DNA from 2 places in the Massilia sp. LC238 genome. Region 2 is predicted to be linked to the other one. Evidence: predicted binding sites of a transcription regulator. Region 2 holds the regulator's gene; the other holds the start of a gene.
The links. The regulator sigma-54, encoded in region 2, starts transcription at its own class of promoters, with help from an activator protein. The targets are predictions, from matches to a motif close to TGGCANGNAANCTGCTTT.
Positions count from the first base shown of each region.

Region 1: a site for sigma-54 is predicted at 1,267-1,284, ahead of FG94_RS10250 (PEP-CTERM sorting domain-containing protein). Genes of this name have one in related genera too.

Region 1 is NZ_JNNN01000038.1:177,217-184,428, reverse strand. Features, by position in the region: gene FG94_RS10255 (S8 family serine peptidase) at 1-818, opposite strand, end outside; cyclic di-GMP riboswitch class I at 913-998, opposite strand; gene FG94_RS10250 (PEP-CTERM sorting domain-containing protein) at 1,411-2,169, shown strand; gene FG94_RS10245 (adenylyltransferase/cytidyltransferase family protein) at 2,208-2,681, opposite strand; gene FG94_RS10240 (PilT/PilU family type 4a pilus ATPase) at 2,696-3,883, opposite strand; gene FG94_RS10235 (hydrogen peroxide-inducible genes activator) at 4,028-4,969, shown strand; gene FG94_RS10230 (YaiI/YqxD family protein) at 4,982-5,455, opposite strand; gene FG94_RS10225 (PEP-CTERM sorting domain-containing protein) at 5,527-6,096, opposite strand; gene FG94_RS10220 (PhoX family phosphatase) at 6,125-7,212, opposite strand, start outside.
Region 2 is NZ_JNNN01000030.1:170,249-177,460, forward strand. Features, by position in the region: gene rapZ (RNase adapter RapZ) at 1-322, shown strand, start outside; gene FG94_RS06730 (enoyl-CoA hydratase/isomerase family protein) at 476-1,561, opposite strand; gene hpf (ribosome hibernation-promoting factor, HPF/YfiA family) at 1,705-2,058, opposite strand; gene FG94_RS06740 (RNA polymerase factor sigma-54) at 2,116-3,591, opposite strand; gene lptB (LPS export ABC transporter ATP-binding protein) at 3,607-4,386, opposite strand; gene lptA (lipopolysaccharide transport periplasmic protein LptA) at 4,395-4,952, opposite strand; gene lptC (LPS export ABC transporter periplasmic protein LptC) at 4,983-5,585, opposite strand; gene FG94_RS06760 (HAD family hydrolase) at 5,614-6,144, opposite strand; gene FG94_RS06765 (SIS domain-containing protein) at 6,144-7,166, opposite strand.

The sequences.
Region 1 (7,212 bases), on a different contig from region 2:
GAAACGAAGACCAGGCCGCCCTTCGACTTCATGTAGTTCGCCGCGCTGGTCACCGAGGAGCTGGTGGTCACGCCGCCGTAGCTGACGTTGGCGACGCGGGCGCCGTTGTCGGCGGCGTAGATCAGACCGCTGGCGACGGTGCTGTAGGCGGCATAGCAGCCGCCGTCGGTGGCTTTCTTGTAGGCGACACGCACCGGCATGATGCGCGCGCGCCCGGCGATCCCGGCCACGCCGATGGCATTGTCGTTGACCGCCGCCGCGGCGCCCGCGACCGAGGTACCGTGGCCGCAGACGTCGGCCAGGTTGGTGTTCGCATCGTAGACGTTGTAGCCGCCGACGAGGTTCGGCGCCAGGTCCGGATGGGCGGCGTCGATGCCCGAATCGAGGATCGCGATCGTCACGCCGCTGCCCTGCGCCAGATCCCAGGCGGCGTTGGCGCCGATCTTGCCGACGTGCCAAGCGCTGCCGATGTAGGGGTCGTTCACCGCGAGCGTGCTCAGCACCAGACGATCCTGCTCGGCCGATTTCACGTGCGGATTGTTCTTCAGGCGCGCCAGCACGGCCTTTTCGGAGGCATTGGCCGGCAGGTCGACGATGTAGATGCCGCTCTGGCCGAGCTTGTAGCGCTTGTGGCCGGGCGTCTCGATCATCTTGCCGAGCGCATCGGTCGTGACGCCGTCGCGGACTTCGACCAGCATCCGGCCCTTGACCAGCAGCTCATCGACGGGTTGTGCGGCGACGGCGGAAAAGGCGGCGCTGGCGCCGAGCACGGCAAGCGCCAGGGCGCGCAGTGCGAATGGGGTATGAATGAAGCTCATGGCATTTCCTGTTAAGTGTTCTCAACAGGACTGCCGCATGAACGGCACGCCTCCACACCGGACCGCACGGCGGAGTCCGGGAAGCGTACTTGCGTCTGGCAGTCCTGCCGTCATGGAGCTTGCGCTCGGTAGACCGTGACTTTGCGTCCCGTGCTTTCGCGCGGTTTGCCTTTTTCAGAAACCAAATGTTATTACCCTTGATTCCTAAACGCAACTAAATTTACTACTCTTCGTAAACTTTTCTTTCGAGAAAGGTCAAGCTGATCAGAACTTTCAGAAATATTAAACACTTAACATGTTGATTTCATTTACATAAATTATTTCCATTAAGATATTTTTTTACCGACATGTACATTCATACCAATATTGTCGATGAATTTGACAGTGACGGCCTCCCCGCCATAGTAAATACACACAAGTGTTTGATTTCAATGCGCTTTGTAACTCCTGGTATGAATCATGCATGAACACTACTGCCTCTGAAGAATGATCATTATTAATTACCAACTGAAACTTCAGAGGATGCCAAAACTAATAGAAATTAGTTCTTTAGGGGTTTAAATTTTGGGAAAGCTTCCCTGAAAGGAATTTTATGAAACTCAAGACTTGTCAGTGGCCGCTTGCTGCAGTACTGCTTGGGGTCTTGTCAACACCTAGTCATGCCTCACTTGTTTCAGCCGGCAACGTCACCGATTCCGGGTCCGGGATCGGTAATGTGAACACTGTGTTGACCCTGAAGAACGACAACCGTAAAAACCTGCCTGGCGGGGTCGACAACCCTAACTATGGAAAGTCGTCGGGTTCGGTGTTTCGCGACACCGATGGGACTGACGGCACGACCGGCGACGTCCAGGCCAATGGGAACTCCAACGTGCTCGCCTCGACCTGGTCTTTCAGCCAATTGAACGTCACCCAGACCAGTCAACTGTATTTCATCTTCAACCCTGTCGAACCTGGTGGAGACAGTATCAGGCTCGAGTCACTGGTCCTGACCATCTATTCCGACGGTGGAGCGTCTCTATGGAATTCAGGCGCCTTCGCACCGATCACCTTCGAGGAATCAGTAGAGGGTGAGAATACTGACGCTGGCACGGGCAAGTCGGGCTATGCCTTCAAGCTCGATGCTGCCCAGGCCCTGGCTTCACAGGACTTCTGGGCTTCTTCCAACCGGATCGGCCTCGCAGCATCCTTGTCCAGCGCGAACGGCGGCCACGACACCTTCTTCGTGCAAGTTCTCCCCGATGATGGCGAAGGCGGCGGCAGCGAAGTGCCGGAACCCGGTAGTATCGTACTGCTGGGCCTGGGCATGGCAGGCATGACGGCACTGCGTCGCCGTCAACGCAAGGCCTGAGCCGCTTGTACCCGGGCAGCCAGCCCTGCCCGGATTACTCAGCCTCTGATCTTGGCCACCAGCTTGGTCGTCGAGCGGTCATGCTCGAAATCGACCGCCATCGCCCGCCCGCCATAGGCCAGCACCGCCTGCCCTTCCGGAATCTTCGTCATGTCGTAGTCGCCACCCTTGGCATAGATGTCCGGGCGGCTTTCGAGCACCACCTCGAGCGCGGTGTCCTCGTCGAAGTCCACCACCAGGCTCACCGATTCCAGTGCCGCTAGCACCGCCATGCGGTCCGCCAGGGTGTTGTGCGGGCGGTCGTCGCCCTTGCCGAGGCGCTTGACCGAGGCGTCGGTGTTGGCGGCCACCACCAGCGAGCCCCCCAGTTCGCGCGCCTGTGCCAGGTAGGTCACGTGGCCGCGGTGCAGGATGTCGAATACGCCGTTGGTCAGCACCACCGGCTTCGGCAGTTGGGCGATACGCTGCGCCAGCTCGGCGCGCGTGCAGATCTTGTTCTCGAATGCAGGCATAAGGCTTGTAAAAATCAGGTGGTAGTGGGTGCGTCGTCTTCCGGTTCTTCCTCGATCGCCATGGACAGCTCGGTGGACCTGGCGCCGGCACCAATCGGTCCCTTGCGCTCGCCCGAGAGCTTGATCTGCAGGCGCAGGCCGTTGGCCGAGTCGGCGTTGCGGATCGCTTCATCGTAGCCGATGTAGCCCTTGTTATAGAGTTCGTACAAGGCCTGGTCGAAGGTGCACATGCCGAGTTCGCGCGACTTGTGCATGATCTCCTTGATGTTCTGGAAGTTCCCTTTCAGGATCATCTCGCCGATGGTCGGGGTGTTCAGCAGGATCTCGATGGCCGCCTTGCGGCCCTTGCCGTCCTCCGTGCGGATCAGGCGTTGCGAGACCACCGCGCGCAAATTGGACGACAGGTCCATCAGGAGCTGGTTGCGGCGCTCTTCCGGGAAGAAGTTGATGATGCGGTCCAGGGTCTGGTTGGCATTGTTCGCGTGCAGGGTGCCCAGGCACAGGTGACCGGTCTCGGCGAAGGCGATCGCGTGTTCCATGGTCTCGGTGTCGCGGATCTCGCCGATCAGGATCACGTCCGGCGCTTGGCGCAGCGTGTTCTTCAGGGCGTTGTGCCAGGAATGGGTGTCCACGCCCACCTCGCGGTGCGTGACCAGGCAGTTCTTGTTCTTGTGGACGTACTCCACCGGGTCTTCCACGGTGATGATGTGGCCGGCAGAGTTGCTGTTGCGGTAGTCGATCATCGCCGCCAGCGTGGTGGACTTGCCGGAACCGGTGCCGCCGACCACCAGCACCAGGCCGCGCTTGGTCATGACGACGTCCTTCAGCACGTCCGGCAGGTCGAGCTTCTCGAAGTTCGGGATCTCGGAGGCGATCGTGCGCACCACCATGCCCACGCTCTGCTGCTGCACGAAGACGTTGACGCGGAAGCGGCACACGCCGGGGAGCGAGATCGCGAAGTTGCACTCCATCTCGGCTTCGAATTCAAGACGCTGGCGCTCGTTCATCAGGGACAGGGCCAGCGCGCGCGTGACCTCGCCGGACAGGCGCTGCTGGCTCAGGGGCTTCATCGCGCCCTGGTGCTTCATGCTGGGCGGGAAATCGCTGGAGATGAACAGGTCGGAGCCGCCCTGGTGATGCATGACCGTCAGCAGCTTGTGGATGTAGGCCTGGGCTTCCGCCGGACCGAAGGTGGACGACATGGGTACCTCGCGTAAACGCAGGCGGAAATCCTGCCCGGCAATTATATCGACTATGATGAGGGGGTGATGAAATCCTGGCTGACTAAATGCCAACATTGTGTCAGGATAAACGGCATACCAGCCGTGACATCGTGGAAAAAACCTATGACACTGACCGAGCTGAAATACATCGTCGCCGTGGCGCGCGCCAAACACTTCGGGCATGCCGCCGAAGCCTGCTTCGTCGCCCAACCCACCCTCTCCGTCGCCATCAAGAAACTCGAGGACGAGCTCGGAGTGACGCTGTTCGAGCGCGGTGGTTCCGAAGTCTCCGTCACGCCGCTGGGCGCGCAGATCGTGGCCCAGGCCGAACGCGTGCTGGAGCAGACCGCTGCCATCAAGGAACTGGCGAAACAGAACAAGGATCCGCTGGCCGGGCCGCTGCGCCTGGGCGTGATCTACACCATCGGCCCCTACCTGCTGCCGCCGCTGGTAAAACGCCTGATCGACACCGTGCCGCAAATGCCGCTGGTGCTGCAGGAGAACTACACCCACAAGCTGCTCGAACTGCTGCGCCAGGGCGAGCTCGACGCCGCCATCGTGGCCCTGCCCCTGCCGGAACACGGCATGTCGATGCAGACCCTGTACGACGAGCCCTTCGTGGTGGCGATGCCGCGCTCGCATCCCTGGGCCAAGCGCAAGGAAATCCCGGCCGACGACCTGAAGCTGGAAACCATGCTGCTGCTGGGCGCGGGCCACTGCTTCCGCGACCAAGTGCTGGAAGTGTGCCCGGAGATGGCGCGCTATTCGTCGCCGGGCAACGGCATGCAGCGCACCTTCGAAGGCTCCTCGCTGGAGACCATCCGTCACATGGTGGCGAGCGGCATCGGCCTGACCGTGCTGCCGCGCGCCTCGGTGGCCGACATGCACGACCCCAACGGCCTGCTGACCTACGTGCCCTTCTCCCATCCGGCGCCCTCGCGCCGGGTCGTCATCCTGTGGCGCAAGAGTTTTACCCGCCGCGCGGCGATCGACGCGGTGGCCGCGGCGGTGGGCGAGTGCAAGCTGCCCGGCGTGGACATGGTGGCGCTCGAAGCCGCTGCCTGACCGGCTCGCGCCTTACTGCTGGCCGGTTTTCGGCGCAGGCGCGCGCGAGCGCGCCAGCTGCCGGTCCAGCGCATTCGCAAAATTCCGGCTGTTGGCCTGGCTGAAGGCGGCCGGCCCGCCGGTATCGACGCCGCTGCCGCGCAGCTCTTCCATGAAGGCGCGCATCGTGAGTTGCTGGGCGATCGTGTCCTTGGTGTACCACTCGCCGCGTGGATTGAGCGGCAGCCCGCCCTTCTCCAGCACCTGCGCCGCCAGCGGGATGTCGCCGGTGACGACGATGTCGCCCGCGTTCACGCGCGCGACGATCTCGGCGTCGGCCACGTCCGGTCCGCTTGGCACCTGCAGGGCGCGGATGAAGCGCGAACCGGGCACCCGGATCAACTGGTTGGCCACCAGCGTGACGTCCAGCTGCAGGCGCTCGGCCACGCGAAAAAGAATGTCCTTGATGACGCCCGGGCAGGCGTCGGCATCGACCCAGATATGCATGATGAAGAAGAGCTTGTCGGCAGGAGACCGATTGTACCGGCAAGCCCTTCCCTTCACACCTGGATAAGTGCTCAGTCCTTCCTGCGGCGGCGCGCGGCAGCCAAGCCAGCCATGCACAGCATCGGCAGCACCAGCGCGGCGGTCGAGGGTTCCGGCACGGTGGCGGTGATGCTGAAGCGGTCGCCCGCCTGCAGGCCGGCGGTGTCGAGCAGCCAGTCCTGGCCGGCAGCGCCGAACACGTCGCCGAACTGGAACTCGGCGTACTCCGGCGTGGCGAAGTGGATCACGGCGGTGGTGGCGCCCGCATCGATCGCCCTGATGCTGCCGAAGGCCGGCGTGACGCTGCCGGCGCCGGCGAAGCGGATGCCCTGCAGGTTAAAGCTGAAGCGGCTCAGGTCGGCGCCGGCCAGGTTGCGTACCAGCGCATCGAAGCTGAGCGGCCCCTGCAGGTCCTCCGCTTCCAGCACGAAGTTCAGCGTGCTGCTGCTGAAGTTCCGCAGGTCGAGGTTGAAGGCCACGCTGCCCGCCCCGCTGAAATCCTCGACGGGGTTGGCGCCGGCGCTGCCGGTCAGGAGGGCGGCATTGGCGGCGCCGGACAGCACCAGGGCGCCGGCGAATGCACACAGTTTGGTCAATTTCATGGGGTTCTCCGTTTGGTCTGGAATGCGCTCATAAGGGGCCCAGGGCCCACGGACCGGTAATCGCGAACGTGATGCCCGGGGTCTGGATGTTGACGAACAGGTAGCGGCCGGTCGGGTCGAAGCAGGCGCCGGCGAATTCGTTGCCGCGCTGGTCGCCGGCGAGCGAGGCCAGCTTGCCTGCGCCCGTCAGCTGGGCGGCGCTCAGGTTGATGTTGTTCTTGGCGAAGATATAGGCGTCGCCCGCGCCGGTCAGGCCCATCAGGCGCTGGCCGAAGCCGAATGGGTCGGTGGCGGCGGTCGAGGCATCCTCGCAGATCAGGATGGCGTTGCGCGGGCTGACGGTCAGGTTGTCGCCCATGTTGCCCACCAGGGCGCTCGGGCTCGAGTAGATGCACTTGAGCACCTGCGTGGCCAGGTCGAGTTCCCAGATAGTGCCGCGCGACACGGCGCCGCCCGCGGTGTCCATCACGTAGACCTTGCCCTGCGCGTACCAGATGCCCTCGCCGCGATTCATGCGCGCGGCGCCCTGCACCCAGCCCTGCACGAAAGGACCGGCGGCATTCGTGATGCGCACGCCGCTTGGCCCGGTGGCGTCGCCGCGGTTGGCGTCCGGGTCGGCGATGTTCACCCACTCCAGTTCCACGGTGGCGTCGACCGGCATGGTGGCCAGGTTGACGTTGTTGACGCCCTTGACCTTGGCCATCTGCAGCACGCCGCCCAGGGCCAGGCTGCCGTAGGCGCCGGTCCGGATGTCCGGGACGTAGCGGTAGAAGCCCGACTTGCCCGAGGAATCCTCGGTCTGGTAAACCATGCCGGTGGCCGGATCGACGGCGGCGGCTTCGTGCGCGAAGCGCCCCATGCCCTTGATCGGCTGGCCGGTGGTGAGCGCCGGGTCCGCATGGACTTCGAACACGTAGCCGTGCTTCTTGCCGGCGGCGCTGACATTGTCCGAACCGACTTCCTCGCAGCTGAGCCAGGTGCCCCAGGGAGTGATGCCGCCCGCGCAGTTGGTCTGGGTGCCGCCCAGGCTGGGCGTCATGCTGACCCAGTTCCCGTCGCGGAACAGCAGGTTGGTGGTGCCGCCGCCGAAGCGGTTGCTCACGCCCGTACTGACGG
Region 2 (7,212 bases):
CTTCGTATTCGACGTGCGTGCGGTTCCCAACCCCTACTACGACCTGGCGCTGCGCCCGCTCACGGGCAAGGACGCGCCGGTGATCGCCTTCCTCGACGCCCAGCCGAGCGCAGTGGCGATGCTGGAAGATATCCGCGCTTTTGTTGCAAAGTGGCTGCCCTCGTTCAAGACGGACAGCCGGTCCTATCTCACCGTGGCGGTGGGCTGTACCGGCGGGCAGCACCGTTCGGTCTACATGGCGGAAAGGCTGGGGGCCTACTTTGGGCAGACAGAGCGGGTGATCATTCGTCACCGCGAGCAGCCGAAGCACGCTGCGGGGTGATACGGCCCGCGGCTGTTGCTCTGCCGCGAATCGTAGCGTGGGCGGGTTCCCCGCCCACGCGTTCAACTAGCATCAGATTTGCCAGCTCGGCTCATTCACCGTTAACTATCGCCGCGTGGGCGGGAGACCCGCCCACCCTACGAAAAACAGGTCTCAGGTGAGGTGGCGCAGCGGGTGCGCATACTCCGGCCACACCGGCTCGAAGAAGCGCGCCACCATCTCGGGCTTCACGTCCTCCAGCGTCGGCGGATTCCACTTCGGCTGGTTGTCCTTGTCGATCACCAGCGCCCGCACGCCTTCCAGCACTTCGCCATGCTCGAAATTGCGGCGCACCAGGTTGCGCTCCATGCGCAGGCAGTCCGCCACGTCCAGCGAGGCGCCGCGCAGCAGCAGTTCGTGGGTCACGCACATCATCAGGGGCGAGCGCTGGCGCATCGCCTTCAGCGCCTTCTGCGCGAACGGGTTCTCGTCACGACCCAGCGAAGCCATGATCATCGCCACGCTGGCGGCGCCGAAGTGCGCATCGATCACGCCGCGCTGCGCCTGCAGTTCGCTCGGCCCCAGTTGGCCCGCGAATTGCGCCGCATAGCTGCGGATCGCCGCCGGCAGCTGCGCGCCCGGGGTCGTGTCGACCAGCGCCATCAAACCGGCCAGTTCCGCCCCCGGCACGTACACGTCCGCCAGCCCCACGTACAGCGCATCTGCCGCGCCGATGGTCAGGCCGGTCAGGCCCAGGTACTGGCCCAGCTGGCCCGGCGCATGCGACAGGAAGTGGCTGCCGCCGACGTCCGGGAACAGGCCGATGTTCACCTCGGGCATCGCCATCTTGGTGCGGTCGGTCACGATGCGCAGGCCGCAGCCAGGTCCGCCCTGGGCGATGCCCATGCCGCCGCCCATCACCACGCCATCCATCACGGCGACGTAGGACTTCGGGTAGAAGTGGATCAGGTGGTTCAGTGCGTATTCTTCGGTGAAGAAGTCTTCCAGCAGCGCGCTGCCGCCCATCGGGCCGACGTGGCCCATCTCATGGAAGAAGCGGATATCGCCGCCGGCGCACAAGGCCTTCTCGCTGCTGCTGGTGATGACCACCGCGTCGATGCCCGCGTCATCCTTCCATTCCAGCAAGATGGCGCTCAGGGCGCGCACCATGTCGAGCGAGAGGGAGTTCAGCGCCTTCGGCCGGTCGAGCGTGATGACGCCGGTGCGGTTGGCAACGCGGGTCAGGACGGTATCGGTCATGATGGTATTCTGTGATCGAAAAGACATGCATTCTACAGAACATTTGTACAAACGGAAGCGTAGAAAAGTAACAGGTATTGTACAAAAGCAAAAAGGGCGTCCCCTCAGACGCCCTTGCTGTGTTTTGCGGCTACCCGTAATAGTTACGCGGCAGCGGCTTCTCCGTTGTCCGGAAGGCGCTTGTGCGCCACGTGATTATGATTTTGCAGCATGGATTTGTGTTTCAGAACCTGCCTGTCCAACCTGTCCATCAAGGTGTCGATGGCCGCATACAGATCTTGCGCAGCACTCGCCACATGCAGAATCTTGCCCGATACCTGTAGGTTGATCTCGGCCTTTTGCCGTTTTTCTTTTTCAGTGAGGTTATCGATGGCGAGGAACACGTGGGTGTCGATCACGTGGTCGAAATGGCGGGTGATGCGCTCGAGCTTATTCTGAACGTATTCACGGATGGCGGGTGTGACTTCGAGATGGTGGCCGCTGATTGTGAGGTTCATACACACTCCTTTGGGAAGGTGCCCTGCCCGCGCCACAAGGTGAGAGTGGGCAGTGCTTTACAGGGATTTACGGAGGCTGACGGGAGGAATCTTGAGCGCTTCGCGGTATTTGGCAACCGTCCGGCGCGCAATGACCATACCTTGTTCCCCGAGCATCTCCGCGATCTTGCTGTCGGATAGAGGATTCCTAGGGTCTTCTGCTCCTGTCAATTGCGCAATAAGCGCGCGGATCGCCGTCGAGGAGGCTTCTCCCCCCGCTTCGGTGGCGACGTGGCTTCCGAAGAAGTACTTCAGCTCGAACATGCCGTGCGGGGTCAGCATGTATTTCTGCGTGGTTACACGCGAGATCGTGCTCTCGTGTAGGCCTAGTGTATCAGCTATCTCACGCAAAACAAGAGGGCGCATGGCAACCGCGCCGTGGCTGAAAAAGTTGCGCTGGCGCTCGACGATTGCCTCGGCAACACGCAGGATCGTGTCGAAGCGCTGGCGCATGTTCTTGATGAGCCACTTGGCTTCCTGCAGCTGCGCGCCCATCTGGCTTTCGCTTTTGCCCTGCTTGAGCAGGTTCGCGTACAGGCTGTTCACGCGCAGCTTCGGCATCACTTCCGGGTTCAGCGAGACGGCCCAGCCGTCCTTGGCGCGGCGCACGATCACGTCCGGCACCACGTAGTCGGACGTGCCCGAGCCGAAGGCCGCGCCGGGATGTGGATTGCATTGGCGGACCACGGCCTGCACTTCGCGCAGGTCTTCGTCGTCGCAGTCGAGCGCCTTTTTCAGCTTGGTGTATTCGCGCTGCGCGAACCAGGTCAGGTAGCCTTCGACGATCTTCAAGGCGAGGCGCCGCGTCACCAGGGGCACGCCCGGCATGCGGCGGATCTGCAGGGCCAGGCATTCGGCCGCGCTGCGCGCGCCCACGCCCACCGGGTCCAGGCTCTGCACCAGCGCCAGCGCGCAGCGCAGCTCGTCCATCTCGATCTCGAGTTCTGCCGGCAGGCGCGCATGGATGTCGTCGAGCGGCTCTTCCAGGTAGCCGTTGTCGTCGAGCGCATCGATCACCAGCTCGGCCAGCGCGCGGTCGCGCAGGCTGCAGCAGCTCAGGCGGATCTGTTCCGTCAGGTGCTCGCGCAGCGTGATGCCGTCGGCTTCCAGCTGCGGACGGCCGTCCTCGTCGTCGCCGCTGCGCGCGCCGCCGCCTTCGCCGCCCCAATCCGCATCGGCATCGCCACGCTCCCCATGGTCTTCGCCGTCCGCGCCCTCGGGCTCGGCCTTCGCGCCCTCCTGCCCTTCCTGCCCCGGCTGGGGCGCCGGCGCTTCGCCATTCGCCGGCGCGGTATTGATCGCGCCGTCCGCCAGCAGCCGCACCGAGCGGTCGAGCGGATCGTCGAGCCGTTCGAGCAGCGGGTTGTCGTGCAGGATCTGCTCGATCTCCTGGTGCAGTTCGAGCGTGGAGAGCTGCAGCAGGCGGATCGACTGCTGCAGCTGCGGCGTGAGCGCCAGGTGCTGCGAAGTGCGTAGCTGGAGAGACTGTTTCATGCCTGGTGCTCTTGATTACATCCTGAAGTGCTCGCCGAGGTACACGCGCCGCACGGATTCGTTGGCGATGATGTCGTCAGGGCGGCCCGAGGCCAGCACCGCCCCCTGGTTGATGATGTAGGCGCGGTCGCAGATGCCGAGCGTCTCGCGCACGTTGTGGTCGGTGATCAGGACGCCGATGTTGCGCTCCTTCAGGAAGCGCACGATGCGCTGGATCTCGATCACCGCGATCGGGTCGACGCCGGCGAAGGGTTCGTCGAGCAGCACGAAGCGCGGGTTGGTCGCGAGCGCGCGCGCGATCTCGACGCGGCGCCGTTCGCCGCCCGACAGCGACAGCGCCGGGTTCTCGCGCAGCTTCTCGATCTGCAGTTCGGCCAGCAGGGTGTCGAGGCGCTCGCTGATCTGGTCGCGGGTGAGCGGCTTGCCGTCCACGCGCTGCAGCTCCAGCACGGCGCGGATGTTCTCCTCCACCGTCAGCTTGCGGAACACCGAGGCTTCCTGCGGCAGGTAGGACAGGCCCAGCACCGCACGGCGGTGGATCGGCAGGCTCGAGATGTCGGTGCCGTTGATGTCGATGGTGCCGGCGTCCGAGGGCACCAGGCCGACGATCATGTAGAAGGAGGTGGTCTTGCCGGCGCCGTTGGGGCCGAGCAGACCCACCACTTCGCCGCACTCGACCTGCAGCGACACGTCGCGCACCACCAGGCGCTTGCCGTAGCTCTTCTGCAGGCCCTTGACGATCAGGGTGCTGCAGCCTTCGACCGCGGTCGCCGCTGCGTCGGTACTTGCGCTCATGGCTGCCGTCATTGCTTCGCACCTTCGGCTGGCGCCGTGGTACGGCGCGGCGCGATGATCAGGGTGCCGCGGCCGCCGCCCACCTTGCTCTGGCCGGTAGGATCGTTGCGCACCTGCGCGACCTCGCGGCGGTTGTCGTAGGAGATGAAGGGACCCTTGATCTCGTTGGTCATGCGGCCGCCCTCCAGCTCGCGCACTTCGGCGCTGGTGAACAGCTTGACCAGTTCGGCGCGCTCGTCGTATTCGATGCGCTGGGCCTGGCCTTCGACCCACAGGTCGGGACCGCCGTCGCGTTTCTGGCGGAAAGTCGCCAGCTTGCCGTTGTTGGCGGTCAGGGTCACGCTCATGTAGCCCTCCGGCGTTTCCTTCACCAGGGCGCGGTCGGATTTCAGCACCAGGGTGCCGCGCGTGAGCACGACGTTGCCGGTCAGGATGCGGGTCTGCGTGACCTCGTCGACGTCGAGGGAATCGAAGTTGATCACGGCCTGCTTGAGCGAATCGGCACGCTCGGCCGAGGCGCCGAAGGCGGCCAGGCTGAGGAATACGGCAGCGATGATTTTTTTCATGTTCTTGCTTTGTCCTGGGTTGACGCGGCGCTACTGCCGCTGCGCGCGTGGCGGATAGACGATCTGGCCGCGGCTGGCCAGGTGCAGCTTCTGGGTCGCGTTGTTGGCCACCATGCCGGTGCCGGTCACGGTGGCGGCCCCCAGCTGCATCTCGATCGGCCGGTCGGTCTTGAGGATTTCTTCGTCGGGCAGCACGGTCAGCGCCTGCGTCTGCACGCGCAGCGCTTCGCTGGTCGGCGTGGCCGGGCGCTGGATGTCGACGTTGCCGAGCAGTTCGACGCGGTGCTCTTCATGGTAGAGCTGGGCGCGGTTGGCGACGATGGTCATGCGCGGCCGGCCGGGCGTCATGCCCTGCATCACCGGCGCCTCGACCTGGGACACGTCGTTCAGCGGCGTATGCGCCAGGCGCTTGCCCGACACCACGTAGCTCGGCTTGCCCTCTTCCGTCATGCGCACGAAGGAGAAGTTCTCGACGATGTAGTCCGGCTCGTCCCCCGGCCCGCCGAGGCGGGCGCCGGCGTCCTCCTGCTCCATCACCTGCACCAGCCAGAAGCTGCCGAAGGCGCAGAAGGTCGCGATCATCATGATCGTCAGGAGCTTCCAGCGGTGGGCGGTGCGCTTGTAGGTGACCATGTCGTGTCCCGTGTCCGATATCGCCGTGTTACGCGAAATACGGCGCCAGCGCCTGTTCGTAGGTGCCCTGCGCGCGCATGACGAGGTCGCAGACCTCGCGCACGGCGCCGCGCCCGCCCGCATTCTTCGTGACGTAGTGGGCGCGGTGCTGCACTTCCGGGTGGCCCGAGGGCACGGTGACGGCGAAGCCGACGCGGGTGAACAGCGGCAGGTCGATCACGTCGTCGCCGATGTAGCCGCATTCCTCCGGCGTGACGCCGGTGGCGGCAAGCAGCTCGGCGAAGCCGACGCGCTTGTCGTGGATGCCCTGGTAGACGTGGGAGATGCCGAGGTCGGCGGCGCGCTTGACAACGATCGGCGACTTGCGCGCGCTGATGATGGCGGTCTTGACGCCGGTCTTGTTCAGCAGCTGGATGCCGAGGCCGTCGAGCACGTTGAAGGTCTTGGTGACTTCGCCGTCCGGGCTGTAGGTGAGGCTGCCGTCGGTGAGCACGCCGTCGACGTCGAAGATCATCACTTTGACGCGCGCCGCGCGCTGCATGAATTCGGTTGGCGTCATCAGATCACCTTGGCGCGGGTCAGGTCGTGGATGTGCAGTGCGCCGACCAGGCGGTCTTCACCATCGACGACCAGCATCTGGTTGATGCGGAATTCTTCCATGACGGCGACGGCATCCACCGCCAGCTGTTCCGGATGGACGCGGCGCGGGTTGGCGTGCATCACGTCGCGGATGCTGATGTTCGAAAAATCGGTCACGCGCTCGATCAGGCGGCGCAGGTCGCCGTCGGTGAACACGCCGACCGGGCGGCGCTCTTCGTCGACGACGGCGGTCATGCCCATGCCCTTCTGGCTGATTTCCAGCAACGCGCGCGTCAGCGGGGTGTCCGGGGACACCGCCGGGATGGCGTCGCCGCTGCGCATCACGTCGCGCACGTGGGTCAGCAGGCGGCGGCCCAGGGCGCCGCCCGGGTGCGACATGGCGAAGTCTTCCTCGCGAAAACCCCGCGCGTCGAGCAGCGCCACGGCCAGCGCGTCGCCCATGGCCAGGGTGACGGTGGTGCTGGTGGTTGGCGCCAGGTTGAGGGTGCAGGCTTCCTTGGCCACCGAGATGTCCAGGTGGATCTCGGACAGCTTGGCCAGGCGCGAATGCGGCTTGCCGGTCATCGAGATGACGGGGGTGCCCATGCGCTTGATGGCCGGCAGGATCTCGAGCAGCTCGGACGATTCGCCGGAATTCGAAATGGCGATGAACACGTCGTGCGTGGTCACCATGCCCAGGTCGCCGTGGGCGGCTTCGCCCGGGTGCACGAACATGGCCGGGGTGCCGGTCGAGGCCAGGGTGGCGGCAATCTTGCGGCCGATGTGGCCGGACTTGCCCATGCCGGAGACGACCACGCGCCCGGTGCAGCCGTACAGCAGCTGCACGGCACGCACGAAACTGTCGTCGTCGCCGAGGCGCGCATGCAGGGCGCGGATCGCGTCGGCTTCGATGGCGAGGGTCTCGCGGCCCAGCTCCAGCACACGGCGGGCCTGGTCCGCGTCAAAACTTTTCAGCATTATTTTTTCATCGGTTAAACTCATAGTGGCAGTATATCCGAATTGGATAAGCAAAAAACTTGCCAGTCGT